DNA from 2 places in the Streptomyces sp. STAM6 genome. Region 1 is predicted to be linked to the other one. Evidence: riboswitches for the same ligand, from Rfam matches in the RefSeq annotation. Region 1 holds a riboswitch; the other holds the start of a gene.
What was found. A riboswitch is a leader RNA that binds a small molecule or an ion and turns the genes downstream of it on or off. The one in region 1 is predicted to bind ZMP and ZTP.
Positions count from the first base shown of each region.

Region 2: another riboswitch for ZMP and ZTP. It lies ahead of ACY34K_RS16490 (bifunctional 5,10-methylenetetrahydrofolate dehydrogenase/5,10-methenyltetrahydrofolate cyclohydrolase); the one in region 1 lies ahead of ACY34K_RS03290 (serine hydroxymethyltransferase).

Region 1 covers NZ_JBUEFZ010000002.1:174,591-190,373, reverse strand. The annotation lists gene ACY34K_RS03345 (aldehyde dehydrogenase family protein) at 1-254, shown strand, start outside; gene ACY34K_RS03340 (GMC family oxidoreductase) at 274-1,803, shown strand; gene ACY34K_RS03335 (quaternary amine ABC transporter ATP-binding protein) at 1,800-2,879, shown strand; gene ACY34K_RS03330 (ABC transporter permease subunit) at 2,876-4,780, shown strand; gene ACY34K_RS03325 (ABC transporter substrate-binding protein) at 4,782-5,747, shown strand; gene ACY34K_RS03320 (hypothetical protein) at 5,963-6,364, shown strand; gene ACY34K_RS03315 (carboxymuconolactone decarboxylase family protein) at 6,510-7,010, opposite strand; gene pdxR (MocR-like pyridoxine biosynthesis transcription factor PdxR) at 7,058-8,554, shown strand; gene ACY34K_RS03305 (hypothetical protein) at 9,025-9,303, shown strand; gene ACY34K_RS03300 (glutathionylspermidine synthase family protein) at 9,322-10,503, shown strand; gene rocD (ornithine--oxo-acid transaminase) at 10,540-11,748, opposite strand; ZMP/ZTP riboswitch at 11,846-11,936, shown strand; gene ACY34K_RS03290 (serine hydroxymethyltransferase) at 12,033-13,304, shown strand; gene trpS (tryptophan--tRNA ligase) at 14,011-15,078, shown strand; gene ACY34K_RS03280 (2'-5' RNA ligase family protein) at 15,158-15,748, shown strand; gene ACY34K_RS03275 (decaprenylphospho-beta-D-erythro-pentofuranosid-2-ulose 2-reductase) at 15,753-15,783, opposite strand, start outside.
Region 2 covers NZ_JBUEFZ010000011.1:188,482-204,264, reverse strand. The annotation lists gene exaC (acetaldehyde dehydrogenase ExaC) at 1-1,507, opposite strand, end outside; gene ACY34K_RS16495 (GAF domain-containing protein) at 1,564-2,859, opposite strand; ZMP/ZTP riboswitch at 2,970-3,077, shown strand; gene ACY34K_RS16490 (bifunctional 5,10-methylenetetrahydrofolate dehydrogenase/5,10-methenyltetrahydrofolate cyclohydrolase) at 3,132-3,974, shown strand; gene ACY34K_RS16485 (acetamidase/formamidase family protein) at 4,445-5,461, opposite strand; gene ACY34K_RS16480 (hypothetical protein) at 5,643-6,425, opposite strand; gene ACY34K_RS16475 (VWA domain-containing protein) at 6,425-7,717, opposite strand; gene ACY34K_RS16470 (RipA family octameric membrane protein) at 7,781-8,293, shown strand; gene ACY34K_RS16465 (HAD family hydrolase) at 8,374-9,045, shown strand; gene ACY34K_RS16460 (NACHT and WD repeat domain-containing protein) at 9,055-12,999, opposite strand; gene ACY34K_RS16455 (hypothetical protein) at 13,067-13,546, shown strand; gene ACY34K_RS16450 (isopenicillin N synthase family dioxygenase) at 13,573-14,577, opposite strand; gene ACY34K_RS16445 (hypothetical protein) at 14,910-15,131, shown strand; partial or broken gene ACY34K_RS16440 (4-hydroxybenzoate 3-monooxygenase) at 15,192-15,783, shown strand, end outside.

The DNA of each region.
Region 1 (15,783 bases):
ACACCGAGTACGGCCTCGCAGGAGGCGTCTGGTCGGCCGACCCGGGCCGGGCCCGGCGCGTCGCCGGCCGGCTGCGCCACGGCACCGTCTGGATCAACGACTTCCACCCCTACCTCCCGCAGGCGGAGTGGGGCGGCTTCGGCAAGAGCGGCATCGGCCGTGAACTGGGCCCGTCCGGGCTCGCCGAGTACCGCGAGACCAAGCACGTCTACCAGAACCTCGCCCCGCGCCCCGTGCGCTGGTTCGCGGGCTGAGCAGGGAAACGAACGCACCATGAACGAGCACACCACCTTTGACTACGTCATCGTCGGAGGCGGAACCGCCGGTTCCGTTCTGGCGCATCGCCTCACCTCCGACCCGGACGTCACCGTCGCCGTCATCGAGGGCGGGCCGAGCGACGTCGACCGTCCCGACGTGCTGACCCTGCGCCGCTGGATGGGCCTCCTCGGCGGCGACCTCGACTACGACTACCCCACCACCGAGCAGCCACGCGGCAACTCCCACATCCGGCACAGCCGCGCCCGGGTACTCGGCGGCTGCTCCTCGCACAACACCCTCATCTCCTTCAAGCCGCTGCCGTCCGACTGGGACGAGTGGGAGGAGGCGGGCGCCGAGGGCTGGAACGCGGCCGCCATGGACCCGTACTTCGGCAAGCTGCTCAACAACATCGTCCCGGTCGACGAGAAGGACCGGAACGCCATCGCCCGCGACTTCGTCGACGCCGCACAGGCCGCGCTCGGCGTGCCGCGCGTCGAGGGGTTCAACAGCAAGCCGTTCCACGAGGGCGTCGGCTTCTTCGACCTCGCCTACCACCCCGAGGACAACAAGCGCTCGTCCGCGTCGGTGGCGTACCTCCACCCCGTCATGGACCGGCGCCCCAACCTCCACCTGATGCTGGAGACCTGGGCCTACCGGCTGGAGCTGGAGGGCACCCGCGCCACCGGTGTCCACGTCCGCACCAAGGACGGCGACGAGCGGCTCGTCACCGCACGGCGCGAAGTACTCGTCTGCGCCGGCGCCGTGGACACCCCGCGGCTGCTGCTGCACTCGGGCATCGGGCCCAGGGCGGACCTGGAGAAGCTGGGCATCCCCGTCGTCCACGACCTGCCGGGCGTCGGCGAGAACCTGCTCGACCACCCGGAGTCGGTCATCGTCTGGGAGACCCACGGGCCGATCCCCGAGAACTCCGCGATGGACAGCGACGCCGGACTCTTCGTGCGCCGCGACCCCGAGGAGCGGGGCCCGGACCTGATGTTCCACTTCTACCAGGTCCCGTTCACCGACAACCCCGAGCGCCTCGGCTACCAGCGCCCCGCGCACGGCGTGTCGATGACGCCGAACATACCCAAGCCGCGCAGCCGCGGCCGCCTCTACCTGACCAGCGCCGACCCCGAGGTCAAGCCCGCCCTCGACTTCCGGTACTTCACCGACGAGGACGACTACGACGGCCGCACGCTCGTCGACGGCATCCGCATCGCCCGCGAGATCGCCAAGGCCGAACCCCTGGCGGGCTGGCTCAAGCGCGAGGTCTGCCCCGGCCCCGAGATCACCGGCGACGACGAACTCGGCGAGTACGCCCGCAAGGTCGCCCACACCGTCTACCACCCGGCCGGCACCTGCCGCATGGGCGCGGTCGACGACGAACAGGCCGTGGTCGGCCCCGACCTGAGGATCCGTGGCCTGGACGGCATCCGGATCGCCGACGCGTCCGTGTTCCCCACCATGCCCGCCGTCAACCCGATGATCGGCGTGCTGATGGTCGGGGAGAAAGCCGCCGATCTGCTGCGAGGTGACAACCGATGAGCAATCCCGTCAGTACCCCCGCCCATCCTTCCGCCCCCACCCCCGCCCCCGTCTTCTCCGTCGACGGCCTGTGGAAGGTCTTCGGACCGAAGGCCGACCGCGTCCCCGGCACGGACCTCGCGGAACTGCCCGCGGCCGAACTGCGCGAGCGCACCGGCTGCACCGCCGCCGTCCGTGACGTCTCCTTCGACGTCCGCAAGGGCGAGGTCTTCGTCGTCATGGGCCTGTCCGGCTCCGGCAAGTCCACCCTCGTGCGCTGCCTGACCCGGCTCATCGAACCGACCTCCGGCACCGTCGCCATCGACGGCGAGGACGTGCTGTCCATGGACAAGGCACGGCTGCGTGAACTGAGACGGCACCGCGCCGCCATGGTGTTCCAGCACTTCGGCCTGCTGCCGCACCGCACGGTCGTCGACAACGTCGCCTACGGCCTGGAGATCCAGGGCGTCGGCCGCGCCGAACGGCGCGCCAAGGCCGCCGAGCTCGTCGCCAAGGTCGGCCTCGACGGCATGGAGGACCGCAGGCCCGGCCAGCTCTCCGGCGGCCAGCAGCAGCGCGTGGGGCTCGCCCGGGCGCTCGCCGTCGACCCCGAGGTGCTCCTGTTCGACGAGCCGTTCAGCGCCCTCGACCCGCTGATCCGCCGCGACATGCAGGAGGAGGTCGTCCGGCTCCACCGCGAGGAGGGCCGCACGATGATCTTCATCACCCACGACCTGAGCGAGGCACTGCGCCTCGGCGACCGCATCGCCCTGATGCGCGACGGCCGGATCGTCCAGCTCGGCACGCCCGAGGAGATCGTCGGCTCGCCCGCCGACGACTACGTACGCGACTTCGTCCGCGACGTGCCGCGCGAGCAGGTCATGACGGTCCGCAGCGCCATGCGGCCGCCCGGCGACGCCGGCACCGCCGGCCCCGCCGTCGCCCCCGACGCCACCGTCGCCGAGGCCATCGAGGCCGTCGCCCGCAGCGGCGGCCCGGCCCGGGTCGTCGAGGACGGCCGCTGCGTGGGCGTCGTCGACCACAAGGACCTGCTGTCGGTCGTGGCGGGCGTCCCCGTCGGGAAGGCGGCGGCATGACCGCGGCTGTCACCGCCGCGGTGACCCCCCGCCTGCCCACCGCCCTCCGCCGGTTCTGGCCGCTGGCCGCGGCGCTCGTCCTGCTGCCCGTCGGCGTCCTCGTCGCCGGCACCGGCAACTGGCCCGCCGCGCTCACCGTCGACCTGTCCGGCCCGCTCGGCTCCGCCAGCGACTGGATCATCGACAACCGCGACAGCCACCCGCTGTTTCTGTACTTCTTCGGCCACGTCAGCAACGCCGTCGTGCTGGCCGTGCGCGCCGTCTACCTGCTGCTGCTCGCCGCCGGCTGGGCCGGGGTCACGGCCGCGGCCGGCCTGATCGCCTGGCGCCTCGCCGGTGTCCGGCTCGCCGTCACCGCCGTCGCCGCCTTCGCCGTGTGCGGACTGCTCGGCATGTGGGTGCCCACCATGCAGACGCTCGCCCTCATGGTCGTCGCGGTCGCCGCCTCCGTCGCGCTCGGCGCGCTGCTGGGCCTCGCGGCCGGCCTGTCCGACCGCACCTTCCGGGCGCTGCGCCCCGTCCTCGACACCATGCAGGTGCTGCCCGCCTTCGCGTACCTGCTGCCCGTGGTGCTGGTCTTCGGCATCGGCGTGCCCGCCGCCGTCCTCGCCACCGTCGTCTACGCCGCCCCGCCCATGGCGCGGCTCACCGCCCTGGGACTGCGCGGCGCCGACCCCGGTGTCCTGGAGGCCGCCGCCTCGCTCGGCGCGACCGGCAAGCAGCGGCTGCTCACCGCCCGCCTCCCGCTGGCCCGCAAGGAACTCCTCCTCGGCGTCAACCAGTCGATCATGATGGCCCTGTCCATGGCCGTCATCGCGTCCGTCATCGGCGCCGGCGGCCTCGGCGACCGTGTCTACCAGGCGCTCGCCTCCGTCGACGTGGGCGCCGCGCTCGCCGCCGGCATCCCGATCGTGCTGCTCGCGGTCGTGCTCGACCGCACCGCGACCGGTACCCGTCCCGCCCCCGGCCACAGCCCGGTCCTCACCGCCGTGGCGGTCCTCGGAGTCCTGGCCGCCGCCGTGGCCGGCCGCCTGGCCGGCCGGCTCACCTGGCCCGACGCCTGGCACGTCGACATCGCCGAGCCCGTCAACCGCGCCGTCGACTGGATGACCGCACACCTCTACTCCGGCGTGCCCGTCGTCGGCGGCACCGCAGACTGGGCGGCCCGCTTCACCGGCTGGGTCCTCGACCCCCTCCGCAGCGGACTGCAGGCCCTGCCCTGGTGGACGGTGCTGCTGCTGGTCGGAGCGCTCGCGCTGCTCATCGGCACCTGGCGCACCGCGCTGACGGCCGTCCTCGCCATGGCCGCCATCGGCGTCCTGGGCGTGTGGGACGCCTCCCTCGACACCCTGTCGCAGGTGCTGGCCGCCGTCGCGGTCACGCTGGTCCTGGGCTTCGGCGTCGCGGTCGCCGCGGCCCGCAGCGCACGCGTCGAACGGTGCCTGCGCCCCGTACTCGACGTCTTCCAGACCATGCCCCAGTTCGTCTACCTGATCCCGGTCGTCGCGCTGTTCGGCGTGGGCCGCGCGCCGGCCGTCGCGGCCGCCGTCGTGTACGCGCTGCCCGCCGTCGTCCGCATCACCACGCAGGGGCTGCGGGGCGTCGACCCCGTCGCCATGGAGTCCGCGCGCTCGCTCGGCGCGACCGGCTGGCAGCAACTGCGCCAGGTCCAGCTGCCGCTCGCCCGGCCGGCGCTGCTGCTGGCCGTGAACCAGGGCGTCGTCCTGGTCCTCGCCGTCGTCATCATCGGCGGCCTCGTCGGCGGTGGCGCGCTCGGCTACGACGTGGTGTTCGGCCTCGCCCAGGGCGACCTGGCGACCGGCCTCGTCGCGGGTGCCGCGATCGTCTGCCTGGGCCTGATGCTCGACCGCGTGACGCAGCCGACCCGGAAGGAGGCCTGACATGCGTACCACCCGCATCACCGTTTCCGCCGCGGCCGTGGCCCTGCTGGCGCTCCCGCTGGCCGGCTGCGGCGCGGCCGACATGACCAAGCAGGCTTCCCCGTACGCCGCCGCCGAGGGCGCGAAGACCGTCACGCTGTCCGTGCAGTCGTGGGTGGGCGCCCAGGCGAACGTCGCCGTCGCGAAGTACCTGCTCGAACACGAGCTGGGCTACCGCGTCGACACCGTCCAGGTCGACGAGGTCCCCGCGTGGGACGCGCTCAGCCAGGGCCGCGTGGACGCCATCCTGGAGGACTGGGGCCATCCGGACCAGGAGAAGCGGTACGTCGACGACAAGAAGACGATCGCCCGCGGCGGCGACCTCGGCGTGACCGGCCACATCGGCTGGTTCGTGCCGAAGTACTTCGCCGACGCCCACCCGGACGTCACCGACTGGAAGAACCTCAACAAGTACGCCGACCGGCTGCGCACGGCCGAGAGCGGCGGCAAGGGCCAGCTGCTCGACGGATCACCGTCGTACATCACCAACGACAAGGCGCTGGTGAAGAACCTGGACCTGGACTACCAGGTCGTCTTCGCGGGCTCCGAGGCCGCGCAGATCACCCAGATCAAGCAGTTCGCCAAGGAGAAGAAGCCGTTCCTCACCTACTGGTACAAGCCGCAGTGGCTGTTCCGGAAGGTGCCCATGACGGAGGTGAAGCTCCCCGCGTACAAGGAGGGCTGCGACGCCGACCCGAAGAAGGTGGCGTGCGCCTATCCGCACACCCCGCTGCAGAAGTTCCTGAACGCGGACTTCTCGGAGAAGGGCGGGCAGGCGGCCGCGTTCCTGAAGAACTTCTCCTGGACGACGGAGGCGCAGAACGACGTCGCGCTGATGATCGCCGAGGAGAAGCTGTCGCCGGAGGCCGCCGCCGAGAAGTGGGTGAAGGAGAACGAGCGCACGTGGCGCGCGTGGCTGCCGGAATGACCCGCGCCCGCGTCCGCGGATGACGTCCGCCGTGCCCGGGCAGTCTCAGGACTGCCCGGGCCGGTGCGTCTGCAGGGGCGGATGTGCCGGGTGGGCCCGGTCAAGGACGGTCAGGGCAGGTCAAGAGGCGTCACTTGCGGTCGTCGCGTTGTGCGGCCCCGTCCGTGCCCCGAGGCTGGGCGCGAGCCGTGCCGCACAGAACCCCGGAGGCTGCCATGAACCGTGCCCGACGGGGCCTTGCGCCGGTGCTGTTGATCGGCGCGTTCCTCGCCCTTTCCGCCTGCGAGTCCGGCGCCACGTCCGTGACGGGCACCGCTTCCCGGGACGGAGGGGGCGACTGGGACGACGCGGGCGGCTCCGCCGTCCCGGCCGCGCTGGTCGGCAGCTGGAGTGGCGGTTCGAGCGACGGCTTCCAGTCCTCCGTGTACCGCTTCTTCGCCGACGGCACCTTCAGGCACGACATCATGGGCGCGACCGTCACGGGACGCTTCGTCGTGCACGGCAGCCGGATCACGGCCTACACGGACGGCGGCGCGGCGCCGTTGGCGTACGAGTGGGCGATCGACCGGAACGGCATTCTCTACCTGAACGGCGAGTCGTACGTCCGCTACGGCTGAGCCGTGGCGGACCATGCGCCCGTCCGGGGCGGCGAGACCGCCGAAGGAAGGTATCCACACGGGGCGTTGACGGCCGCCCGCCGCGAACGTCGCGGCCGAGGGACCCGCCCGTGTGCGGTGCCGGGAACACCTCCGCCGCGGGGGGCTATGCGAACTGTCCCGGCGTGTAGTGGCCCGGCGTCCTGCGGGTGGAGACCCCGAACCGGTTCCACGCGTTGATGACGGTGATCGAGGCGATCAGCTGGGCCAGTTCCGTCTCGTCGAAATGGGCGGCCGCCCGCTCGTAGACCTCGTCCGGGACGAAACCGTCCGTCAGAACCGTGACGGCATCGGTGAGTTCGAGCGCGGCCAGCTCCTTCTCCGTGTAGAAGTGCCGCGACTCCTCCCAGGCGCTGAGCTGGATGATCCGGTCGACCGACTCGCCCGCCGCCAGCGCGTCCTTGCTGTGCATGTCCAGGCACATCGCGCAGCGGTTGAGCTGCGACGCGCGGATCTTGACGAGCTCCAGGAGGACCGGGTCGAGGCCCTGCCGCGCGGCCGCGTCCAGCCGCACCATGGCCTTGTAGACCTCGGGCGCCGCCGTGGCCCAGTCGAGGCGGGGTGTCTGCTCGGGGGCGTGGTTCGTCGTGTGCGTGTGCGTCGTCATGGCGACGACCGTACGGGCGTTGTGGCGCAGAGGTATGGTCCATTTCCATGACGGATTCCTGGGCCACTTTCGGTGCCGACCTGCACCTGGAGCTGCGCGGACCGGGGCTGCGGGCCGGGCTGATGGACGCCCTGCGGGAGGCCGTGCGCACGGGGCGGCTCGCCCCCGGCGCCCGGCTGCCGTCCTCCCGCTCGCTCGCCGCCGACCTGGGCATCGCCCGCAACACGGTCGCCGACGCCTACGCCGAACTGGTCGCCGAGGGCTGGCTCACCGCCCGTCAGGGATCGGGCACCCGGGTCGCCGGGCGGACCACCCCCCGCAGAGCGCCTCAGCCCGGTGCCGGTGCAGGTGCCGGCGCGGCCGCGGGCTCTCGGCCCGGCGCGGGCACGCACCCCGGCGCGGGCACCGGCGGCCGGACCGGCCCCCCGGCGGCCGCAGCGGCGCGGCGGGTGTCCCCGCCGCGCGGCCGGCCCACCCACACCCTGCACCCCGGCACACCGGACCTGGGCTCCTTCCCGCGCGCCGAGTGGCTCAAGGCGGCCCGGCGAGCCCTGACGGCCGCCCCGCACGAGGCCTTCGGCTACGGCGATCCGCGCGGGCGCGTCGAACTGCGCACCGTGCTGGCCGAGTACCTCGCCCGGGCCCGCGGCGTGTACGCCGGCCCCGAACGGATCGTCATCTGCTCCGGATTCGTCCACGGACTGATGCTGATGGGGAAGGTGCTGCGCGAGCGGGGCGTGCGGGAGGCCGCCGTCGAGTCGTACGGGCTCGACGTCCACTGGAACCTCCTCACCGAGGCGGGACTGCGCACCCCCGCCCTGCCCCTCGACGAACTCGGCACCCGCACGGACGGCCTGGGCCGGGCGGGCGCGGTACTGATCACCCCCGCCCACCAGTTCCCGCTCGGCGGTGCCCTCCGCCCGGACCGGCGCGCGACAGCCGTCGACTGGGCGCGCCGGACCGGCGGGCTGGTCCTGGAGGACGACTACGACGGCGAGTTCCGCTACGACCGCCAGCCCGTCGGCGCGCTCCAGGGCCTCGACCCCGAGCGCGTGGTCTACCTCGGTACGGCGAGCAAGTCGCTCACCCCCGGGCTTCGGCTGGCCTGGATGGTGCTGCCGCGGGACCTGGTGGGCGAGGTGCTCGCGGCCAAGGGCGACGTCGACTGGGTGTGCAGCGCGCTGGACCAGCTCACGCTCGCCGAGTTCATCTCCTCGGGGGCGTACGACCGGCACGTACGGAACATGCGGCTGCGCTACCGCAGACGGCGCGACCAGCTCGTGGCGGCGCTCGCCGAACGCGCCCCGGACATCCGGGTCAGCGGCATCGCGGCCGGCCTCCACGCCGTGCTGGAACTCCCGCCCGGCACCGAGGAGTCCGTCGTGCGGGCGGCCGCGTGGCAGGGCCTGGCCCTCCAGGGCCTCGACCGCTTCCGCCACCCGTCCGTGCCGCGTGGCCGCGACGGCCTCGTCGTCGGCTACGCGACCCCGACGGACAGCGCATGGGCGGGAGCCCTGGACGCGCTGTGCCGGGCCCTGCCGTGAGCGCACCCGGGCCTCACGTCCCCTCCGGCACCGCCACCGGCTCGGGAAGCTCCCCGAGGCGGGCCGGCGCCGGGCGCGCCCACGCCGGCCACCGCGAAGCCCGCGACCACCGGCCGGGCCGCCCGATCCCAGGCCCGGCGCCGGCGCCCGGGCCGGTCGGGCAGCCGGCCCGCGACCGCTCCGAGCGCCAGGACCGCGACCACCGGGCTGGCCCTCACCCGGCGCGGCGCACGCCGAGCCCCGAGCCGGTTCCCGGGGGCGCGGCGCGGGCACCCATGGCCTGCGGAACGGACGCCGTGTCGCAGCAGACCGCGGAACCGAGTGCGCACACCATCCCAAAAAACACAAAGCGACTTTGGTTCGAGAGTGAACGAGGACCGGGCTTACCAGCGCGGCGCACCGACCTCTAGTGTGTGCGGCGTTCATGTTCGTACGGCACATGACAGGCTCATCGGCAAGGAGGACGGCGCATGCGCAGGCTGAGGTCGAGCACGGTGGTGCTCGGCGGGATGGGGGTGCTCGCGGCGACGATCACGTCCTGCGGCTCCGAGCCGGACAAGCGCTGCGTCGACCCGATCACGCGCGAGAAGCTGCCCAGCTACGAGTGCGGCAGCGGCGGCAGTGGCACCGCCCGCGGCTCGTACTACTACGGCGGCAGCGTGAGCGACGGCAAGGTGTCCGGCGGCAGCTTCGACAAGTCGGCGGTCGAGCGGGGCGGCTTCGGCTGCTCGGGCTCCGGCGGCGGCTGAGCGGCACCCGGGTCCGACATGAAGCGCCACACGATCGAACCGCGCCCCGGCTGGCAGGAGACCGTCGAGGAGCAGGGGCTCATCTACCCCCTCACGCGCTATCCCGACGGCTCGCTGCGGCCGTACTGGGACGAGAGCGCCTACTACACCTTCTCGCTGCCCGAGGTCGAGGCGCTGGAGGAGGTCGTCGAGGAGCTGCACGCCATGTGCCTGGCGGCGGCCGCGCACATCGTCGACCGGGACCGGTTCGCCGACCTCGGCATCACCGACGCCCGGCTGGCCGGGCGGATCGCCGAGTCGTGGCGCCGGCGCGCCGAACTCCCCTCCGTCTACGGCCGGTTCGACCTGCGCTACGACGGCACGGGCCCGGCCAGGATGCTGGAGTACAACGCCGACACCCCCACGTCGCTGGTGGAGGCCGCCAGCCCCCAGTGGTTCTGGATGGAGGAGCGGTTCCCCGGCGCCGACCAGTGGAACTCCCTCCACGAGCGGCTCGTCGCCGCCTGGAAGCGGCAGGCGCCGCTGCTGCCGCCCGGGCCCGTGCACTTCGTCCACTCCGACGGGGACGAGCTCGGCGAGGACCTGATGACGGTCGCGTACCTGCGCGAGACCGCCGAGCAGGCCGGTCTGGAGACCGAGGCCCTCTCCGTCGAGCAGATCGGCTTCGACCGGCTGTCGGGCCGGTTCGTCGACGACCGGCTCCGGTTCATCCGCAGCTGCTTCAAGCTGTACCCCTGGGAGTGGCTCACCACCGACCGGTTCGGGCCGCACGTCCTCGACACCCTCGACAACGGCGGCGGCACGGGCAGCACCTGCTGGATCGAGCCGGCGTGGAAGATGCTGCTCTCCAACAAGGCGCTGCTCGCGGTGTTGTGGGAGCTGTACCCGGGCCATCCGAACCTGCTGCCCGCCTACCTCGACGGGCCGCGCGAACTCGCCGACGGCCCCGGCTACGTCGCCAAGCCCCTGCTCGGGCGGGAAGGCGCCGGGGTCACGATTCACGAGCCGGGCGCCGCGCCCGTGCTGCGCGACGAGCCGTGCTGCTACCAGGAGCTGGCGCCGCTGCCCGACTTCGACGGCAACCGCGTCGTCCTCGGCGCGTGGGTCGTCGAGGACGAGTCCGCGGGCCTCGGCATCCGGGAGTCGGCCGGCCTCGTCACCGACGAGTACGCCCGCTTCCTGCCGCACGTCATCCTCTGACGCCACCCCCGGCGCGGGACGTGCCCCGGCGGCGCCTCACGCGGGCACCCCCAGCACGTCCCGCAGCTGCGCCAGGCCCCAGTCCAGGTCCTCCTCGCTGATCACCAGCGGCGGGGCGATCCGGATCGTCGAGCCGTGCGTGTCCTTCACCAGCACCCCGCGGTCCATCAGCTTCTCCGAGATCAGCCGGCCCGTGCCGAGCGCCGGGTCGACGTCCACCCCCGCCCACAGCCCGCGGCCGCGCACCGCCACCACCGGGCCGCCCACCAGCTCACCCAGCTGCCGGTGCAGCCGCTCGCCGAGCTCCGCCGCCCGCCGCTGGTACTCGCCCGTCCGCAGCAGCGCGAGCACCTCCAGCGCCACCGCGCAGGCCAGCGGGTTCCCGCCGAACGTCGAACCGTGCTCACCCGGCCGGTGCACCCCCAGCACCGCCTCGCTCGACACCACCGCCGACACCGGCACGATGCCGCCGCCCAGCGCCTTGCCCAGCACGTACATGTCCGGCACCACACCCTCGTGCTCGCACGCGAACGTCCGCCCCGTACGGCCCAGGCCCGACTGCACCTCGTCCGCGACGAACAGCACGTCCCGGGCGCGCGTCAGCTCACGCACCGCCGGCAGATAGCCGGGCGGCGGCACCAGCACCCCCGCCTCGCCCTGGACCGGCTCCAGCAGCACCGCCACCGCGTTGTCGGTCAGCGCCGCCTCCATCGCCGCCAGGTCCCCGTACGGCACGATCTCGAAGCCCGGCGTGTACGGGCCGTGGTCCGCGCGGGCCTCCGGGTCCGTCGAGAAGCTGATGACGGTCGTCGTCCGGCCGTGGAAGTTGCCCGCCGCGACCACGATCTTCGCCATCCCGTCCGGGACGCCCTTCACCCGGTAGCCCCACTTGCGGACGGTCTTCACCGCCGTCTCCACCGCCTCCGCCCCGGTGTTCATCGGCAGCACCATCTCCATGCCGCAGAACTCCGCCAGCTGCGCGCAGAACTCCGCGAACCGGTCGTGGTAGAACGCCCGGGACGTCAGCGTCACCCGTTCCAGCTGCGCCTTCGCGGCCTCGATGAGCCGGCGGTTGCCGTGCCCGAAGTTGAGCGCCGAATAGCCGGCCAGCAGATCGAGGTAGCGGCGCCCCTCGACATCCGTCATCCACGCGCCTTCCGCCGACGCGACGACCACGGGCAGCGGGTGGTAGTTGTGCGCGCTGTGCGCCTCCGCGGCAGCGATCGCGTCTTCCGTTCTCGACACGGGATCTCCGTTCGTCCGGTGCGGGCAGAGGTCCCCCCTATGGTCGCTCGGGATGCGGACAGGGAAACCGGGGCGCGGCGGGGCCATTAGGGTGGGCTCCACGCACGGCGACTGGCGCGCGGGGAACCGACCCCGGGGAAGCCGTGCGCGGCAGACCCCACGAGGTGCCGCCCGCCTGGGCACCCCGGAATCGGGTGCTGTCCGCCTCCGCCCCGCGCCTTCGTGCGGGGCCGCCGGAGTTCGCACCCGGGACCACGACCGAACGGATCGCCCCGGAGGACGCCATGACCGGCCTTCCCGCCCACCACCCCGCCCTGAGCGCCGCCGACCCCGAACTGGCCGCGCTCGTCGCCGCAGAGGAGCGGCTCCAGGCCGACACCCTGCGCCTGATCCCCAGCGAGAACTACGTCTCGCACGCCGTGCTGGAAGCCTCCGGCACGGTCCTGCAGAACAAGTACAGCGAGGGCTACGCCGGCCGCCGCTACTACGAGGGCCAGCAGAACATCGACCAGGTCGAGCAGCTCGCCGTCGCGCGCGCCAAGGCCCTGTTCGGCGTCGACCACGCCAATGTCCAGCCCTACTCCGGCTCTCCGGCGAACCTCGCCGTCTACCTCGCCTTCGCCGACCCCGGCGACACCGTCATGGGCATGGCCCTGCCCATGGGGGGCCACCTCACCCACGGCTGGGGCGTGTCCGCGACCGGCAAGTGGTTCCGCGGCGTCCAGTACGGCGTACGCCAGGACACCGGCCTGATCGACTTCGACGAGGTGCGCGACCTCGCCCTCAAGGAGCGCCCCAAGGTCATCTTCTGCGGGGGCACCGCCCTGCCCCGCACCATCGACTTCGCCGCCTTCGCGGAGATCGCTCGCGAGGCGGGCGCCGTGCTCGTCGCCGACGTCGCCCACATCGCCGGCCTGATCGCGGGCGGCGCCCACCCGTCGCCCGTGCCGCACGCCGACGTCGTCTCCACCACCACGCACAAGACGCTGCGCGGGCCGCGCGGCGCGATGCTGATGTGCCGTGAGGAGCACGCCAAGGCCATCGACAAGGCCGTCTTCCCCGGCCTGCAGGGAGGCCCGCACAACCAGACCACCGCGGGCATCGCGGTCGCCCTCCGCGAGGCGTCCGGGCCGGCCTTCCGCGACTACGCCGCGAACGTCGTCGCCAACGCCAAGGCGCTCGCCGACGAGTTGCTCACCCGCGGCTTCGACCTGGTCTCCGGCGGCACGGACAACCACCTGATCCTCATGGACCTCACGCCGAAGGACGTCCCCGGCAAGGTCGCCGCGAAGGCCCTCGACCGGGCCGGCATCGTCGTGAACTACAACACGGTGCCCTACGACCCGAGGAAGCCGTTCGACCCGTCCGGCATCCGCATCGGCACGCCGTCGCTGACCTCGCGCGGGCTGGGAACGCAGCACATGGCGGCGGTCGCGGACTGGATCGACCGTGGCGTCACCGCGGCGCGCACGGGCGACGAGGACGCCCTCGCGGGCATCCGCGCGGAGGTCGCCGCGCTGATGGCCGAGCACCCGGCGCCGGGCCTGCCGGCCTGACCCGGCCGCCCGGGCCCCGCCGGTTCCGGCCGGGGTGGGCGGCCCTCCCGCCGCCCAGGTGCGGACTGGCTGCCCCCGCGTGCCTTCCCTCGCGAGCACGGGCGGCGGGGCCCCTCCGGCCCGGACTCCTCGGGGCCGGCCGGTGAGCGTCCCTGTCCAGGGCGTGACCCGCCGCCGGCCCCTGCGGGGGCGACCCCGCACGCCCCACCTCACCTCACGTCGGCTCCGCGAGCCGGGGGACGGCGCGCCCTTCCGGCGGAAGGCCGGTGCCCCGGCCGGAGGCTCCGGGGACTGCCCACCGTCCCCGGAGCCTCCGGCTGTCCGGGCCGGGGGTTCGCCGGGGCGCTTGGACCTGGCCCGGGCCTCCCCTCGTCGTCGGTCCGGCAGAGCGTGCCGCGCCCCGTGGGCCGGCGCCCCGCCGCCGTACGGCCGAAGGCACTGTGTTCCTCGTCTCATTCATGACGATCCGCGGCCGCCACGGGCGGAATCCGGTGCCCGGCCGGAACCGCCCCGGTGAGCGGTACGTCCTGGAGGAGGCACGCCGCACGACGTCCTCGGGGTCCGTACCTGCTCCGAAGGCCACGGCCGTCCGCGGGGCGACCGGCGTGAGGCCGCGGACCGGGTTCCCGTGTCCTCACCCGCCTCGTACACCCATGGGTGCCGATCCGTTTCCGAGCGGTCTCCGGCACCTGAGAGAATGATGGGCATGGCCTCTGATAGCCCGCCCGTCGCCCACCACCACCCTCAGGGGAATGGCTCCGCCATGCAGCGTCCACGTCGTGTGCTCTCCGGAATCCAGCCGACCGCAGGCTCGTTCCACCTCGGCAACTACCTCGGTGCGGTCCGTCAGTGGGTCGCGCTGCAGGAGTCGCACGATGCCTTCTACATGGTGGTCGACCTGCACGCGATCACCGTGCCGCAGGACCCGGCGGAGCTGCGCGCGAACACCCGGCTCGCGGCCGCGCAGCTGCTGGCCGCGGGACTCGACCCCGAGCGCTGCACGCTCTTCGTCCAGAGCCACGTGCCGGAGCACGCCCAGCTGGGCTGGGTGATGAACTGTCTGACCGGCTTCGGCGAGGCCTCCCGGATGACGCAGTTCAAGGACAAGTCGGCCAAGCAGGGTGCCGACCGCGCCACGGTCGGTCTGTTCACCTACCCGATCCTCCAGGTCGCGGACATCCTGCTGTACCAGGCGCACGAGGTCCCGGTCGGCGAGGACCAGCGCCAGCACATCGAGCTCACCAGGGACCTGGCCGAGCGGTTCAACACCCGCTTCGGTGAGACGTTCACGGTCCCGGCGCCGTACATCCTGAAGGAGACGGCGAAGATCTACGACCTGCAGGACCCGTCGATCAAGATGAGCAAGTCGGCCTCCACACCGAAGGGGCTGATCAATCTGCTCGACGAGCCGAAGACCACCGCCAAGAAGGTCAAGAGCGCGGTCACGGACACCGACACCGTGATCCGTTTCGACCCGGAGAACAAGCCGGGCGTCAGCAATCTGCTGACGATCATGTCCACCCTGACCGGGACCACCGTCGCGGAGCTGGAGGTGGCCTACGAGGGCAAGATGTACGGCGCCCTGAAGACGGACCTGGCCGAGGTGATGGTGGACTTCGTCACCCCGTTCCGGACCCGTACGCAGGAATACCTGGACGACCCCGAGACGCTGGACTCCATCCTGGCCAAGGGCGCGGAGAAGGCACGGACGGTCGCCGGGGAGACGCTGGCACGGACGTACGAGAAGGTGGGCTTCCTGCCCGCCAAGCACTGAGCCGGAAGAGTCTGGCCATGGAGAGGGTGCAGCCGCCACACTGGCGCTGCAGCGGACGACTGAAACTGAGGAGAACGACGTGGGGACCGTAACGCTCGGCGTTTCGATCGCGGTCCCGGAGCCCTATGGCAGCCTGCTCCAGGAGCGGCGCGCGGGCTTCGGTGATCCCGCCGCGCACGGCATTCCCACGCACGTCACCCTCCTGCCGCCGACCGAGGTCGACGAGGCGCGGCTGCCCGCGGTCGAGGCGCACCTGGCCGCCGTCGCCGCGGCCGGCCGGCCCTTCCCGATGCGGCTGAGCGGAACCGGCACGTTCCGGCCGTTGTCGCCGGTCGTCTTCGTCCAGCTCGTGGAGGGCACCTCGGCCTGCTCCTGGCTCCAGCAGCGGGTGCGCGACGCGTCGGGTCCGCTGGTGCGGGAGCTTCAGTTCCCGTACCACCCGCACGTGACCGTGGCGCACGGCATCGCGGAGGAGGCGATGGACCGGGCGTACGAGGAGCTGGCCGACTTCGAGGCCGAGTGGACGGTCAACTCCTTCGCGCTGTACGAGCAGGGCCCGGACGCGGTGTGGCGGAAGCTGCGCGAGTTCGACTTCGGTCCCGCCCGTCCGGCCAAGGGCGTGCCCGCGCAGGGGGCGCCGGTGGACGCCCCCGCGCCGACGCGTACCTGACGCCTCACAGGGGCAGACGGCGGAACAGCGGCCGC
Region 2 (15,783 bases), on a different contig from region 1:
TCTTGGGGGAGTAGCTCACCAGCAGGTTCTTCGTCTGCTGGTAGTGGTCCAGCATCATCTTGTGCGTCTCGCGGCCGATGCCCGACTGCTTGTAGCCGCCGAACGCGGCGTGCGCCGGGTAGGCGTGGTAGCAGTTCGTCCAGACGCGGCCCGCCTGGATGGCGCGGCCCGCGCGGTAGGCGGTGTTGATGTCGCGGGTCCAGACGCCCGCGCCCAGGCCGTAGGCCGTGTCGTTGGCGATGCGGACCGCGTCCTCGAAGTCCTGGAACGAGGTCACCGAGACCACCGGGCCGAAGATCTCCTCCTGGAAGATCCGCATGCGGTTGTCGCCCTCGAAGATGGTGGGCTGGACGTAGTAGCCGCCGGAGAGTTCGCCGTCGTACTCGATCCGCTGACCGCCCGTGAGGATCTTGGCGCCCTCACTGTGGCCGATCTCCAGGTAGGAGAGGATCTTCTTCAGCTGCTCCTGGGAGGCCTGGGCGCCGATCATCGTGTCCGTGTCCAGCGGGTGGCCGGGGGTGATCGCCTCGGTGCGGGCCACCGCCGCGTCCAGGAAGTCGCCGTAACGGCCGCGTTCGATCAGGGCGCGTGAGGGGCAGGTGCACACCTCGCCCTGGTTCAGGGCGAACATGGTGAAGCCCTCGAGGGCCTTGTCGCGCAGGTCGTCGTCGACGGCCCAGACGTCGTCGAAGAAGAGGTTCGGGCTCTTGCCGCCCAGTTCGAGGGTGACGGGCTTCAGGTGCTCCGACGCGTACCGCATGATCAGCCGGCCGGTCGCGGTCTCGCCGGTGAAGGCGATCTTCGCCACCCGCGGGCTGGAGGCCAGCGGTTTGCCGGCCTCCTCACCGAAGCCGTTGACGATGTTGACGACACCGGGCGGCAGCAGATCGGCCACCAGGCTCAGCCAGTAGTGCACCGAGGCCGGCGTCTGCTCGGCCGGCTTGAGGACCACCGTGTTGCCCGCGGCCAGTGCGGGAGCCAGCTTCCACACCGCCATCAGAATCGGGAAGTTCCACGGGATGATCTGGGCGACGACGCCCAGCGGCTCGTGGAAGTGGTAGGCGACCGTGTCGTCGTCGACCTCGCTGAGCGAGCCCTCCTGGGCCCGGACGGCACCGGCGAAGTACCGGAAGTGGTCGATGGCGAGCGGGATGTCCGCGGCCAGGGTCTCCCGCACCGGTTTGCCGTTCTCCCAGCTCTCGGCGACGGCGAGCTTCTCCAGGTTCGCCTCCATCCGGTCGGCGACGCGCAGCAGGACCGTGGCGCGCTCCGCCGCCGGGAGCCGGCCCCAGGCGGGTGCGGCGGCGTGCGCCGCGTCCAGGGCACGCTCGACGTCCTCGGCCGTACCGCGGGCGACCTCGGTGAACGGCCGACCGTTGACGGGGGAGGGGTTGTCGAAGTACCGGCCGCGGGCGGGCGCCACGTACTGCCCGCCGATCCAGTGGTCGTATCGGGACTCGTACGAGACGATCGAGCCCTCCGTACCGGGCGCCGCGTAACGGGTCATGTGCTGGCCTCCTTCGGACGGCGCCGTCCGCCCGCCGGCCGGCGCCCGCGGCGACACTAGGGACGTGTACGTTGCGACCCCGTTGCACGCGCGGCACCGCCCGACAACTCGGCGTCGAGCGCCCGCAGCCGGGCCTGCACGGCCGCGCGCCGCCCCGCCGGTACCGCCGCCGCCAGGGCCTGCCACACCTCGATGTCGTCCTCGCCCCAGGTGCTGTACACCCAGTCCGCCAGCAGCCCGGCGTCACCGCGCGCCACCAGCGCGGCCCGCAGCTGGTCCGCCAGCCGCCGCCGCAGCCGTACCACCGCCGGCGCGCACGAGCCGGGCAGCAGCGGTCCCGGGTACGCGCCGACGGCCGCCGTCACCTGGCCCGAGGCGACCCGGCGCGCCACCGCGTCGAAGTCCGTGTCGACCGGGGCGGCCAGCCGGTAGGGGCGGGACAGCAGTACCCCCGGGCCCAGCAGACCGCGCAGCCGGGACAGTTCGGCCCGCAGCGTCACCGGAGTGACCGACTCGTCCTCGTAGAGCGCGGCGAGCAACTCCTCACCGCCCAGGCCCCGGGGATGCCGGGCGAGCACCACCAGCACCTCGCTGTGCCGGCGGCTCAGCCGTACCGTCCGGCCGTCACCGGCGGCCAGCAGCGCTTCGTCCCGGCCGAGCGCCGAGAGCCGCAGCCGGTCACCGGCCGGCGCGGGCGACAGCAGCGCCAGCTGCGACTCGGCGGCCCGCGCCACCGCCTGCACGAAAGCGAGGCTGTGCGGATGCGCCAGCCGGTCGCCTCCCGTGATGTCGACCGCCCCCAGCAGCCGCCCGGTCCGCGGATCGTGGATCGGCGCCGCCGCGCACGTCCACGCCTGCACCGGGCGCCGGAAGTGCTCGCCGGCGAACACCTGCACCGGCCGGTCCACGGCGACAGCGGTGCCCGGCGCGTTCGTGCCGGCCGCGGACTCGGCCCACCGCGCGCCCGCCACGAAGTTCATCCGCCCCGCCCGCCGCAGCGTCTCGGGATGCCCCTCCACCCACAGCAGCCGACCGTGCCCGTCGCAGACCGCGACCAGGTGCTCCCCGTCCGCGGCGTAACCGCCCGTCAGCTCCCGGATCACCGGCATCGCCGCGGCCAGCGGATGCCCCTCCCGGTACGCCCCCAGCTCGTCCTCGCCCCACTCCACACAGGCCGCCCCGTCCGGACTCACCCGTGCTCGCGCCGACCGACGCCACGACGCGGCCACCACGGCCCGCACCGCCCCGCGCACCTGCCCGCCCGCCGTGAACTCCTCGTGCGCCCGGCGCAGCGCCCCGGCCCGCTCCACCGGATCCACGCCCGATTCCAGGGCCACCCAGGGGTCGTTCAACCCACCCTCCCCGCCGTTCCGGAGCAGTCGTCGCCGCCATCGTGGCGCCGGGGGCGCGCACCGACAAGCGGGCCCGCGTCATGTGACCGACGGCCGCTCCCGTACAGTGGACCGCGGGCCGTGACTGGCGCTTGGGTGGATCACCACCGGGGAGCGGCCCGGCGGCACACCGGTACGCACCGAGAGCGCCGCCGATGCCGTGCGCCTGGGCGATCAGCGATACGCGACGACGCCGAGGAGCACCCTTGTCCCTTCCCACCACCGCCCGGCTCATGGACGGCAGCGGCCTCGCCCGCCGCCTCGTCGAGGAGACCGCGGCCCGCGCCGCCGGCCTCGCCCGCCGCACCGGCACGCGGCCCTGCCTCGCGACCGTCCTGGTCGGCGAGGATCCGGCATCCGTGACGTACGTGCGGATGAAGCGCGCCCGTTGCGAGAAGGCCGGTATCCGCTCCCGCCACGTCGAACTGCCCGCCACGACCACCACGGCCGAACTGGTCGCCACCCTCGAAGGCCTCTCCCAGGACCCCGAGGTGCACGGCATCCTCCTCCAGCACCCGGTCGGCCCCGGTATCGACGAGCGGGCCGCGTCCGAAGCCATAGCCCCGGAGAAGGACGTCGACGGCGTCACCACCAGCTCCTTCGCGGCCATGAGCTTCGGCCTGCCCGGGTTCGTCTCCTGCACCCCCGGCGGCATCATGCGGCTCCTCGACGCCTACGACGTCGACCCGGCCGGGAAGCGCGCCGTGGTCGTCGGCCGCAGCGCCATCCTCGGCAAGCCCGCCGGCATGCTGCTGCTGGCCCGGAACGCGACGGTGACGTACTGCCACTCCTACACCGCCGACCTTGCCGCGGCCGTCCGCGAGGCGGACATCCTCGTCGCCGCCGTCGGCCGGCCGCGTTTCATCAAGGGTGAGGACATCAAGCCCGGCGCCGTGGTGATCGACGCCGGCTACAACCCCGGCAACGTCGGCGACGTCGACTTCGAGTCCGCCGCCGCCCGCGCGAGCCTGATCACCCCGGTACCGGGCGGCGTCGGCCCGATGACGATCGCGGTGCTGCTCGCACAGACGGTGGACGCGGCGGAGTGCCAACTCGACGGGCGTGTCCGCGCGTAGGAGCCGTCCTCCGGCGGGGGGCGACGATCGTCACCGGGTCGGCCGACCGCACCGACGGGCATGGCATGGCGCATCAGTGAGCTCGTCGCCGGCCGTGCCGGCCCCGGCCGACTCGCCGTATCGCCGGAGCGAGGAACCGGCCGGCCCGAACTCGGCAGTGAGGCGGAAGCACCGAGATCGGGCCCCCCGACGCCGGCTTCGGCGGCCCACGACCCACGCTCGTACTCGGCCCACCGGCAGCACCCCATGGCGCGCGAAGCTCCGCATACGCATCGACACCGGCCGGACCGGCACCGAGAACCGGCGCGTCCTGGCCGAGCCGGAAGGCAGCCGGTTCTGCCTCCCGCACACCAGGCTCCAGCCCCTCCGACCCTTCCGACCCCTGCGGCCCCACCGGGCCGCGACCCTTTCGCGGGCCTAGGGCGTGTTTCGAAAGTCCCGTCTGGCCGGGGGAACTTGCGAAACACGCTCTAGGGCCGGGGCAGCACCGACGCCACCTCACGGAGCCGGCGGTGCATGCCCCGGTGGGGGTCCCCGGCCGGCAGCCACTCCTTGCGGATCTTCGCCACGCAGGTGTAGTTGGTGTCGCACACGTTCGCCAGCGGTGCCTCACCCGCCTGTGTCACCAGCTGGTAGGCGTCGAGCCGGGACAGCCCGTAGTCGCGGGACAGCCACTCCACCAGATCCAGCTGGGAGACCCTGAAGGCGTCCTCCAGCGGGCGGGCCGAACCGGTCGACATGATGTGCGTGTCCGACTCGATGCGCGGCCACGGGGTCGCCACACCCTTCAGCAACTCGACCACCACCATGGTGTTCATCGCACACTCCACCGCGACCCCGCAGGTCTCGCCCTCACCCTGACGGGCGTGGCCGTCACCCAGGCTCAGCAGCGCGCCCTCCACGTTCACGCCCAGGTAGCAGGTGACCCCGGCCCGCATCTCGGGCGTGTCCATGTTCCCGCCGTGCGCGTCCGGGACGAGCGCGGAACGCACCTCCAGATTCGCGGGCGCCACCCCGACCGTGCCGTGCATCGGGTCCATCGGCAGCTCGATCTCGATGTCGGTGTCCCGCGCGCGGAACAGACAGGTGCGCCGCGTCCGGTCCAGCTCCCACATCCACACCACTTCCGGCAACGGCTCCTGCAGGGTCGCCGTGGTGTGCGTGGAGGTGAGCGCGCCGAAGAGCGGCACGGTGGTCGAGGCGGCCCGGTCGCGGGCCGGCTCGATGGACACGAAGTGCACGGCCACCGTGTCCCCCGGCTCGGCTCCCTCGATGTGGAAGGGCCCGGTCTGCGGATTGAGGAACGGGAACGTGCACACCTCCGAGACCAGGTCCTTCTCGGACCGCACCCGGCCCGCGAAGCAGTCCTCCGTGTACAGGTCGAGTACGGTGCCGGGTGCGATACGGGCGATCGGCGGAGCCCCGCCGAACGTCCAGGCGTACTGGCCCTCTTCGGGCCTCACGGTCACGATCCGCGGATCGGTCATCCTCGCCGTCCCTCCCATGGTGGTGGCGCCCCGGGTCTCGGAGCCGTCGATCTCCACCATGCCCGGCGAACGCGCGCGGTGCGCGGAAAGCGCCGCGCGCCCGGCGGTGACTCCGGGCGCGCGGCGCACGCGTACGGAACGCGGGACGCGGGTGACGCGTGATGCGGGCCGCGGACGCGGGTCAGGCGCCTCCGGGCACTCCGGCGGGGCGCCCGCCGCCGCGTGTGAGGCGATAGCCGCCGATACCGGCCAGCGCCGCGAGTACGGCGCCCCCGGCGGTCCACAACCAGCGGTTCGACCACCACCCGGAGGCCCAGCCGTCCTCGGGCTCCACCCCGGCGGAGGAGCCCTGGACGAGCGGGGTGGACAGGCTGCCGTCCACCGCCGCCGCGCCACCCGTGTCGTCGACAGCGACGTCCAGCGACGCGTCGAACGGCTGACCGACGTCCGCCGCGGCCAGCCGCACCGCCGTCAGACGCACGTAGTACGCCCCCGGCAGCGGGTCGTTCGACCACGGCTCGGCCCAGGCGCGCACCGTGCGCAGGTGACAGGTGAGCTCGACCGACCGGGTGCCCGCGGCAACGGTCTTCGTCTGGTGCCCGAAGCGACAGGCCTGACGGCGCCGCAGCCCGTCGTACACGTCGATCTGCCAGGCGGACTCGGCCTGCGGCGAGGCCGACTCGGGCAGCTTCACCGTGGCGCGGACGGTGGCCCGCTGCGCGGCGTCGGCCGGGAACTGCCAGTACAGGTAGTCACCCGTCGAGGCCTGCGCCGTGGCGCGCTGTCCCGGGCGCACGGCGGTGGCCGTCCGGAACGACGTACCCGCCTCGGTCGGGGCGGCCGCCTCGCCGTCGCCACCGCTCGCGGCCGGTGACGGCGAGGCGGCCACCGCCACGCCCGGCAGGCCCAGGAACGCGGCACCTGCCAGCACGGCCGCCGCGGTGAGGATCCTTACAGTACGCATCAGTTGGTCCTCCACACGGAGATGCGCCAGCGCGAAAGCCAGCCCCACACCACACCGGCCACGAAACCGGTCAGGATCAGCACCCCGAGCAGCCACCAGCCGCGCCCGAGCCCGAAGAAGGCGGCGTCGGACGCATCGTCCGGACCGTCCACGACCTCGATGCTCAGCTCGACCGGCAGGCCGGGCTCGGTCTTCACCCCGGCGGCCGCGGAGAAGGAGTTGCTCACCCGCAGACACACCGTCTCGGCCGCCGGCTTGTCCGCGTCGGAGCCCGAGTCCGTGTCGGCGTCGTCGACGTCCGGCTTCGGATAGCGCAGGCCGGTCGACATCACATCGGTGCGGCCGTCGCCCGCGGCCTCGCCGCGCACGATCTCCCGCCCGTGCACGGTCGACGCGCGAAGCAGCACACCGTAGTCCCGGTTCACCGCACGGTCGGCGGTGACGCTCACCGAGGCGCGCAGCTCCTGGCCGGGCAGGACGTCAACCCGGTACCAGCGGTGCTCACCGAACGTCTCACGGTCGGTGTACAGCCCCGGCTTCAGCGCCGGGGCCTTCTCGCACCGGTCGGCGCCCTGCGTGGCGACGGGCGTGAGTGTGGGCTCGGCGGCCCGGTCGACGAGTTGGCTGACCCGATCCGACAACTCCTCCGTGTGCCGCACCGACGTGTACGTACCGCCGGTCGCCTCGGCGATGCAGACCAGCTGGGCACGGGTCTTTGCGTCGGGCACCAGTCCGAGCGTGTCGATGGTCAGGTGGATGCCCTTGGCCGCGATCTCGCGGGCCACCTCGCACGGGTCGAGCGGGGCGCAGGTGTCCTCCCCGTCGGTGATGAGGACGATGCGGCGGGTGGCGTCACCGCCCTCCAGGTCCTCGGCGGCACCCAGCAGCGCGGGCCCGATCGGCGTCCAGCCGGTCGGCGCCAGGGTCGCCACGGCGGTCTTCGCCTCGGTCCGGTCCAGCGGACCGACGGGGTAGAGCTGACGGGTGTCCTTGCAGCCCGTCTTGCGGTCCTTGCCGGGGTAGTCCGCGCCGAGCGTGCGGATGCCGAGCTGCACTTCCTGCGGAACGGCGTCGAGGACCTCGTTGAACGCCTGCTTGGCCGCCGCCATCCGGGACTTGCCGTCGATGTCGGTGGCCCGCATCGAGCCGCTGACGTCCAGCACCAGTTCGACCTTCGGAGCCGGTTTCCGGTCCGGTTCGGCGTCGGCCCGGGCGACTGCCGGGAACAGCCCGCCCGTCAATGTGACCAGCAGGCCGCACAACCCGGCCGCCAGTCTTTTTCTTGTGATCATCGCCGGATCATATTGATCTCGGCGAACGCTCCCCAACTCGGCCCGAACCGCGAGAATGACGCCATGGCCGAACCCGCAGAGACCGCGCCCTGGAACAGCTCCGTGACGCCCAAGGACTACGCCGGCGGCAAAGAGCTCTATCAGGCGGCGGTGATGGAGCAGTACAAACTGTGCGTCGAGATGGCGGACCGGGTCAGCGCCCGCCGCAACCTGACCAACACCTTCTTCCTCTCCCTGAATTCGGCTCTGGTGGCGGCCCTGGTCGGGCTCGGTGCCACCGGACTGCGCGACGTGGCGAGCTGGCTGCTCGTCTCCGGCACGTCGATCATGCTGGCGCAATGTGCCGCCTGGTATCTGATGATCCGCTCCTACCGCCAGCTCAACGGAGCCAAGTTCCGCGTCATAGGGGAGCTGGAGGCCCGGCTGCCCGCGTCCCCGTTCTCCCGCGCGGAATGGCGGGCACTCGCCGAGGGCAGGGACTGGCGGGTCTACCTGCCGCTGACCCACGCCGAGCAGTGGACACCGCTGCTGTTCGCCGTCGCCTACGTGACCGCCGCGGTCGGAGCGTCCCTGTGACCCCGGTCCCGGACCCGGTCCCGAACCCGGACCCGGACCCCGTCCCGGTCGTGACCCCGGGCCCGGCTTCCGTCCCCCCTGTGCGGGCAGTGCTGTTCGACTTCTCGGGAACGCTCTTCGGACGCCTGCCCGGCCATGACTGGCTCTTCCCCAACCCCCCTCACGACCCGGCCGAACACCGCACCCGCGCCCGCGTCGTGAGGGCGCTGCGCGCGCCGCACGAGCTGCTCGACGCGATGAACCCCCGCGAACGCGCCGACTGGGAGGGCCGCGATCTCTCCGCCGGGGCCAACCGCCGTGCCTACGCCACCCTGTTCCGCCTGGCGGGCCTGGCCGACGAGACCCTCTTCCGCACCGTCTTCGACCGCCTCAACGACCCCCGCCGCTGGTTCCCCTACGACGACACCCGTCCGGCCCTGGAACGGCTCTCCGCGGCGGAGGTTCGCGTCGGGGTGCTCAGCAACATCGCCTGGGACATCCGCGCCGTCTTCTCTCTCCACGCCATGGCCCAGTGCGTCGCCGACTACGCCCTCTCGTACGAACTCGGCGCCTGCAAGCCGGCCCCCGAGGTGTTCACCACCGCCTGCGCCCGCCTCGGCACCGAACCCGGGGAGTGCCTCCTCGTCGGCGACGACCCGGTCACCGACGGCGGCGCGGTGGCGGCGGGCCTGCGTTTCGAACTCGTCGGGACGGGCCCGGTGGGGGAGCGGCCCCCGGTACTGGCGGCGGCGCTGGCGCGGCACGGGCTGTGAAGAGGTGCTTCAACGCGCGCGCAGGCGCGCCTCCGTGATCAGCGCCGCCACGTCGTCGGTCGTGGCGGACGCGGGTCCGTGGAGGCCGTCCGACACGTCCCAGATACGGACGGTGTTGTCGGCCGATGTGGTGGCCACGCGGTGGGGGCGGTCCAGCCACAGGGCTTGCAGGACGGCGTCGCCGTGGCCGAGCAGGGACGTCAGCTCGGCCCCCGTGGCCGAGCTCCACACCCTCGCCGTGCGGTCCTTGGAAGCGCTGATCAGCAGATCACCGCTCTCCGGCGACCAGGCCACGGACTCGACACCGTCCGTGTGCCCGAGCAGCTCCAGATCGGGCAACAGCGTGTCCCCGGTGCGCCGCAGGACCCGGACGGTGCCGTCGGTGCAGCCGAGGGCGAGGCGGTCGCCGGCCGGATGCCAGGCGAGGCTCGTGAACACCTTCTCGGCCCGGTACTCGGTCACCGTCTCCATGAGGGAGTTGACGGTGACGAGGTTGTCCTCGCCCGCGACCGCGAACTCGAGGCGCGTCGGATGCCACGCCACGGCGCGCAGGAAGCTGGAGTGCCGGGTCCACTGGCGCGACGGCTCCAACGGCCGCCACACGTGCGTCTGGTAGACCCGCGGCAGCCAGGTCCGGTCCCGTGACGCGACGGCCAGCCAGTTGCCGTCGCACGACCACTGGGCGTCATGGACGCCGTCGTGCGCGTCGGAGAGCACGGCCACGGCTTCCATGGCCGTGGACAGGACGATCACCCTGCCTTTCGCCGAGCCGACCGCGAGGAGGCCGCCGTCGGGACTCCACGCCAACGAGTTCACATCGGCGGCCACGGCGGACAGATGCTCCGGCAGCGAAGACGACGTCCACAGATCCCGACTCCGCGGGTGCCGTGCCAGGGCCGACCCCGGGTGAGAGGACGGCCCGCGTGTCTCCAGGCACTCGGAACCGATCTTCCAGGTGAAGTGGCTGCCGTCGTCGGCCACACTTGTGAGCCGGTCGCCCCGGTGCGACCAGGCCAGATCGCACACACCCTGCCCATGGCCGGTGAGCCTCACCAGCTCGGCCCCCGTCAGCGTGTCCCAGACACCGACGGTCGCGTCGGCGGACGCCGTCGCGACCCGGGTGCCGGCGGGCGACCACGCCACTCTCCGCACTTGGTCGTCGTGGCCCCGCAGAGTGGCGTAGGGCATATCACCCACCCCGGAAAACAGCGTCGCGACATTGGCCTGGTTCCCCGCGGCAATCCGGCCGTCGTGCGAGAAGCGGACCGTCCGCGCCGGACGCGGTTCCGCGCCCGCGGCCCAGAACCCGTTGGCGTGGAGCATGAGTGCCCGGCCGTTCCCCATGTGCACTTGGGCCCACCCGTCGTCCCGGGCCAGCGCCACCCCTCCGTCCCGTGAGATGTCGGCGTCCCAGATCTTCACGGGCTCACCCTTCTCGTCCACCGCACGCCAGACCCCCACCGGCTCCCGGCTCATCCCCTCCGTCTCCCACAGGTACGCCCCGCCGTCCGCGCACGCGACCAGCACGTGTTCACCGCGCGCGTCGAAGCGGACCGACCAGGGGCGGTCGGGCAGTTGGATGAGACGGACCTCGCGGCGGTCCGCGAGGGACCAGAGCCGTACCGTCTCGTCCGTGGCCGCCGAGGCGATCAGGTCGCCGTGGGGCGCCCAGGCGACCGAGCGGACCCAGCCGACGTCGGTTCCCCGGCGTTCCTGGCCGTGGCGGAAGACCGCCAGGCAGGCGCTGGTGCCGGCGTCCCACACCCGCACCGTGCCGTCCTTGGAACCGGTCACGAGCTTGGTGTCGTCGGGCGACCAGGCCACCCCCCACAGGCCGCCCTCGTGGCCGGTGAAGGACCGAAGGCGCCGGCCCGCGGCCATGGCGCGCAGCAGTGCCCGGCGCCACCGGCCGAGGTCGGGGGCGTGCAGCAGCATCCGTACCAGCAGGTCGCCCTGCGGGGAACCGTCACCGGCGAGCACCCGCAGCGCGGCGGCCGGGCTGCCGTCCAGCAGCAGCCGCGCCCGGTCCACGTCGTCGTCCGCCGCCCGCTGAAGCGACAGCCGCAGCATGTCGACGGCGTCGGCCGAGAAGTGCAGGTCCGTCAGGTTCGCCCGGAGCTGTGGCCAGAGCGGGACGAAGGGGTCCCCGTCGCTCCCGGTGCCCGACAGGGCGGGGGAGAGCATGCTCAGGACCCGCATCAGCCGGGAGGACGGCATCAGCTGGTCCCCCAGCCGGCCGAACCCCACCCAGTCCGCGGTGACGTCCTCCACCTCGCGCCGGGCGCGCAGCGCCGTGTGGTCCCGGCCCAGGCTGTCCCGCAGCCTGGGCCAGTGGACGAAGATGCTTTCGTGCGCCACTTCGAGGGCGTTCTCGGTGAGCCGCTCCCAGCCGTCCGCCCCCTCCTCCGGTGCGGCCCTGCCGGACAGCCGGGTGGTGGTCAGCACGCGGCACTCGACGAACGGTTCGAGCAGCCGGCGGTCCGCCTCGCCGAGTTCGTCCAGGGCGACGGGGCGCTTGGTGTATTTTCCGGACTCGTCGACGGAGACCAGCCGCCGCAGGGCACGCAGCACCGTCCGCTCGGCCTCGCGCGGAGGGGGCCATGACCCGTCCTCGTCCCGGACCAGGTCGCGGGCGAGCGCGAACGCTTCCTCGGCCTGGCGCCGCAGCACGTCCTGGACGCGGCCGGCCGCCTCGTACTCGGCGCGGGTGATCGCCCGCGGCGCCCCCCGGCCGTCCGGATTGGCGTACCGCCACAACCGCTCCAGCGCGAACGCCAGCAGGGGCAGCGACTCCCCGCTCGCGTCCTCCTGCAGCATCCCCAGAGCCGGCTCGTCCAAGCGCCAGCCGAGCGTGTTCAGCGGCCCGTTGACCACGTGCGGCAGATCCGCCCGGGCGAGCGGCCTGACCAGGAAGTCGTCCCGCAGGAGCGCGGTGAACTCCTCGTGCCGCATCAGGGCGTCGAGGAAGTCCGCCCTGACCGTGTAGACGAGCCACGCGGTGCCGCGCACGGCCTCGACCAGTGCCTCGACGAGCAGTGCGGACTCCGCGCCGAGCGTCGCCGGCCCGCCGGAGCCCTCGGACGTCTCCCGGGACGGGCGGTCGAGGAGCAGCTCCTCCGCCTGGTCGAGCACGATCAGCAGCCGTCCGCCCGGCACGGCCGCGACCGTTTCCGCGAGCAGGTCGCGCAGCCCGCCCGCGCCCGCTCTGATACGGGCCTCCACCTCGGCCGTCCCGACCGCCGTGGTGAGCCCGGCCCGGCGGCGTGCCCGGGCGACGGTGGCGGAGAGCCCGGCCACGGCGCCGTGCGCGGGGGTGACCGGTCCCAGCACGGTCCACCGCGCGTCCCGCTTCAACCGGGGGACGAGCCCGGCGCGCACGAGGGACGACTTCCCCGCGCCCGAAGGGCCGATGACCGCCAGTGCCCCGCTCGTCCGCCGGCCGGTGAGCGGCTCCGCGAGCCGTGCGATGTCGTCGTCGCGGCCGAAGAACAGCGACGCCTGGTCCTCCTCGAAGGCGCGCAGACCGGGGAAGGGCGAGGCGGCCGTCGGCGCTTTGGACACCCCCGCCCCGGCGACCAGGCGCAGCGCGGTGTCCACCGCCGCGGCCATCGACCCGGGGTCGTCCCGGTCGATCCGCCGGGCCTGCCGGTGATCGAGGATCGCCCGCCCGCGCGGTACGCCGCTGAAGAACTCCAGGCACAGCGCGTCCGGTTTGCGCTCCCGGAAGACGGAGACCTCCCACACGCACCACTCGGCCGACGACCCCTCGGTCGTGATCACGATCAGCGCCTCGGCGGCGAGCAGATCGCGGCGCAGGCTCTCCCGCCACTCGTACGAGGGCTCGGGGCCCGACCCGGGCTCGGCGTAGGCGTAGCAGTCCTGGTACCCGGCGGCGGTCAGCGCCTCGCGTAACCGGCCGGCGATGTCCCCGCCGTCCTGCGCGTGGTAACTCAAGAAGATCCGGCCCATTCCGCCCCCGCCGCCCTCGCCCCGTTGTGCGCCTGCCGGGCATCATGCCACCGTGACCGATCCTTTCCACCCCGTGAGCCCCCGGAGGGTGGCGCCGGGCGAGCACCCCCTGTGGGACGAGGCCCTTGCCCTGCTCAACCGCGACCTGGCGGCGACCTTCCCGGACGAGGGGCCCCTGCGGCTGATGGCTCTCCCGCCGGACACCGCCGGGGAGCCGGAGAACGTGTACGTCACCCTGGCCAACGGCGCGTGGCACGGCAACCCACTGGTCCACACAGGGGCGGCGAGCCCGGCCGGCTTCCTCGTCGCCGTCGCCGACGCCGCCCAGGAAACGATCACCGAGCGGCTGTGGCGGGCGTGGCCCCTGTGCGGCGAACACGACATCGGGATGCACCCCCGCGAGACCGACGGCCGGATCCACTGGTGGTGCGCGGGCGGCGCCCGCCGCCGCGACCCGGCCCACGCCCGTGCCGCCGTCGGTGAGCTCGACGCCCTGCGCCGCCCACGCCGCCGGGGGCGACGGCGGCGCTGAACCCGCCGCCGCGGCCGGGCCCGTCGTCAGCCGGCCAACAGCTCGGGATGGTGGCGCCTCGCCACCTCGGGGTGGGCCCGGACCCAGCCCTTGAGCTCGTTGCGGCCGTACTCCGCGTGCAGGGGATTCGTCCGGTCCTGGGCGAGGCCCGGGGCGTCCGCCAGGTAGGAGCCGGGAACGGTGTTGACGACCGCGTCGAGCCGCGGATTGTAGAAGAACGGCACCGAGTAGCGCTCCACCGCCCCCGGCGGGCTGACGACCCGGTGGTCGGTCGCCGACAGATAGCCGTCGGTGGCTATCTCCAGCAGCTCGCCGAGATTGACCACGAACGCCCCCGGCATCGGCGGCACGTCCACGAAGCCGTCCCCGCGGCGCACTTGGAGTCCGCCCACACCGTCCTGGAGCAGCAGGGTCAGGAAGCCGTAGTCCTTGTGCGCGCCCACACCCTGGTCGGCCCCGGACGGAGCCGACCCGGGGTAGCGGATCAGCTTGGTGTGCAGATGGGGCCGCTCGGCGAACGCCTTGTCGAAGAAGTCGGCGGGTGCGCCGATCGACGCCAGCAGTTCCTGAAGCAGCCGGTGCGCCACCGCCGCCAGCCGCTCCTGCCATTCCAGGACGACCGTACGGAGCTCGGGGAGCGCCTTGGGCCACTGGTTGGGGCCCTCCAGCCACAGGTACGGCGGGTCGTCCGGCCCCACCTCGGGGGCCGGACGCTCCGCGCCCACGTCGAGCTGGTCGCGCCAGTCGGAACGGCCGCCGGTGAGCTCGTCCCCGATGCGGGTGTAGCCACGGAAGTGCGGCGAGTGGAGATTGCTGACCGCCAGCCGGTCCGCCTCGGGCAGGGCGAAGAACTCCCTGGTGAGGCTGAGGATGCGGTCGGTCTCCGCGGCGCTGACACCGTGCCCCGTCAGATGGAGGAAGCCCGTCCCGTGCGCGGCGTCGTGGAGCCGGCGCCGGAAGGCCGAGCGGGTCGCCGGATCGTCGGCCTCGGAAAGATCGATGACGGGGAGCGAGCCGGCAGGAGTGTCCATGGATGGCATGGCGATTTCCGTTTCTGGTGTCGCACGGCCCTGTCCCATGGGTGGCGGGACGGCGGAACACGGACATCGGCGTCATAGGGTGGAGCCGAGTACCGCGGGTGACCGCCGCAGGACCGTGCAGAGGTCTGATTACGGCCGGAAGTCAGTCCTGGCGCAGACAGCTCGTGGTCGTGACGCGCACATAGTCCACGTGGCGGCGCATTACGAGAAAAGTCATACGCAGAGGGTACGCCCGGTGTCCAGGAGCCGTCCGGGATACCCGAACCACACCGACGGCGGACCCCGAGGATGCCGGGGAACCGGACCACGCGCAGGGTGGAAGCATGGGAACGCAGGCACCAGTGATCGTGTATCCGACGTCCGAGACCGGCGGGCGCCATGTGCGGGCCGACGGCACGACCCTCGGCATCGCGCACAGCGTCGCCGATCTCGTCGACCTGCTCAGCGGCACGGGGCTGGAGCTCGGGCCGGACGAAGTGGCCACCTCCCGGCTGATCGAGTGGCGGGGCGGCGGTCCGGCGGTATGGGCCGAGTCCCCGCCGTGACGGGCCCGGCGGACCGCCGGAACCGGTGGCTCTTTGACGGATCACCGTCATACTGCTGCGGTGACCGCCGCAGCCGCCCCCGCCACTCCGGCGCCGGATCAGCGCACCCGGGTCGTCGTCGTGGGCGCGGGCCCGGCCGGGCTGACCGTGGCCAACATCCTCCGGGCCGCCTCCGTCGACTGTGTCGTCCTGGAGACGGAGAGCAGGGAGTTCATCGAGCAGCGCCCGCGCGCCGGGTTCATCGAGGAGTGGGCCGTCCGCCCTGGAACGCCGCGGACTTGCCGACCGGCTGCTGGACCACGCGCCGTCGCACGGCGCGTGCGAGTTCCGGTTCGCCGGGAGGCGCCACACCTTCCGCTACGGCGAGCTGTCGGGGCACCACCACTTCGTCTATCCGCAGCCGCTGCTGGTCACGGACCTCGTGGCCGCGTACGCGGACGACGCGCACGGCGACATCCGTTTCGGCGTGCGTGACGTCGAGCGGCACGGCCTCGGCACGGACCGGCCCTCCGTGTCGTACACGGACCCGGCGACGGGCGAGCGAGCGCGGATCGCGTGCGAGGCCGTGGCGGGCTGCGACGGTGCCCGGGGCGTGACCCGCACCTGGCTGCCGCCGGACAGCACGGGGATCGCCCGGCACGACTACGGCATC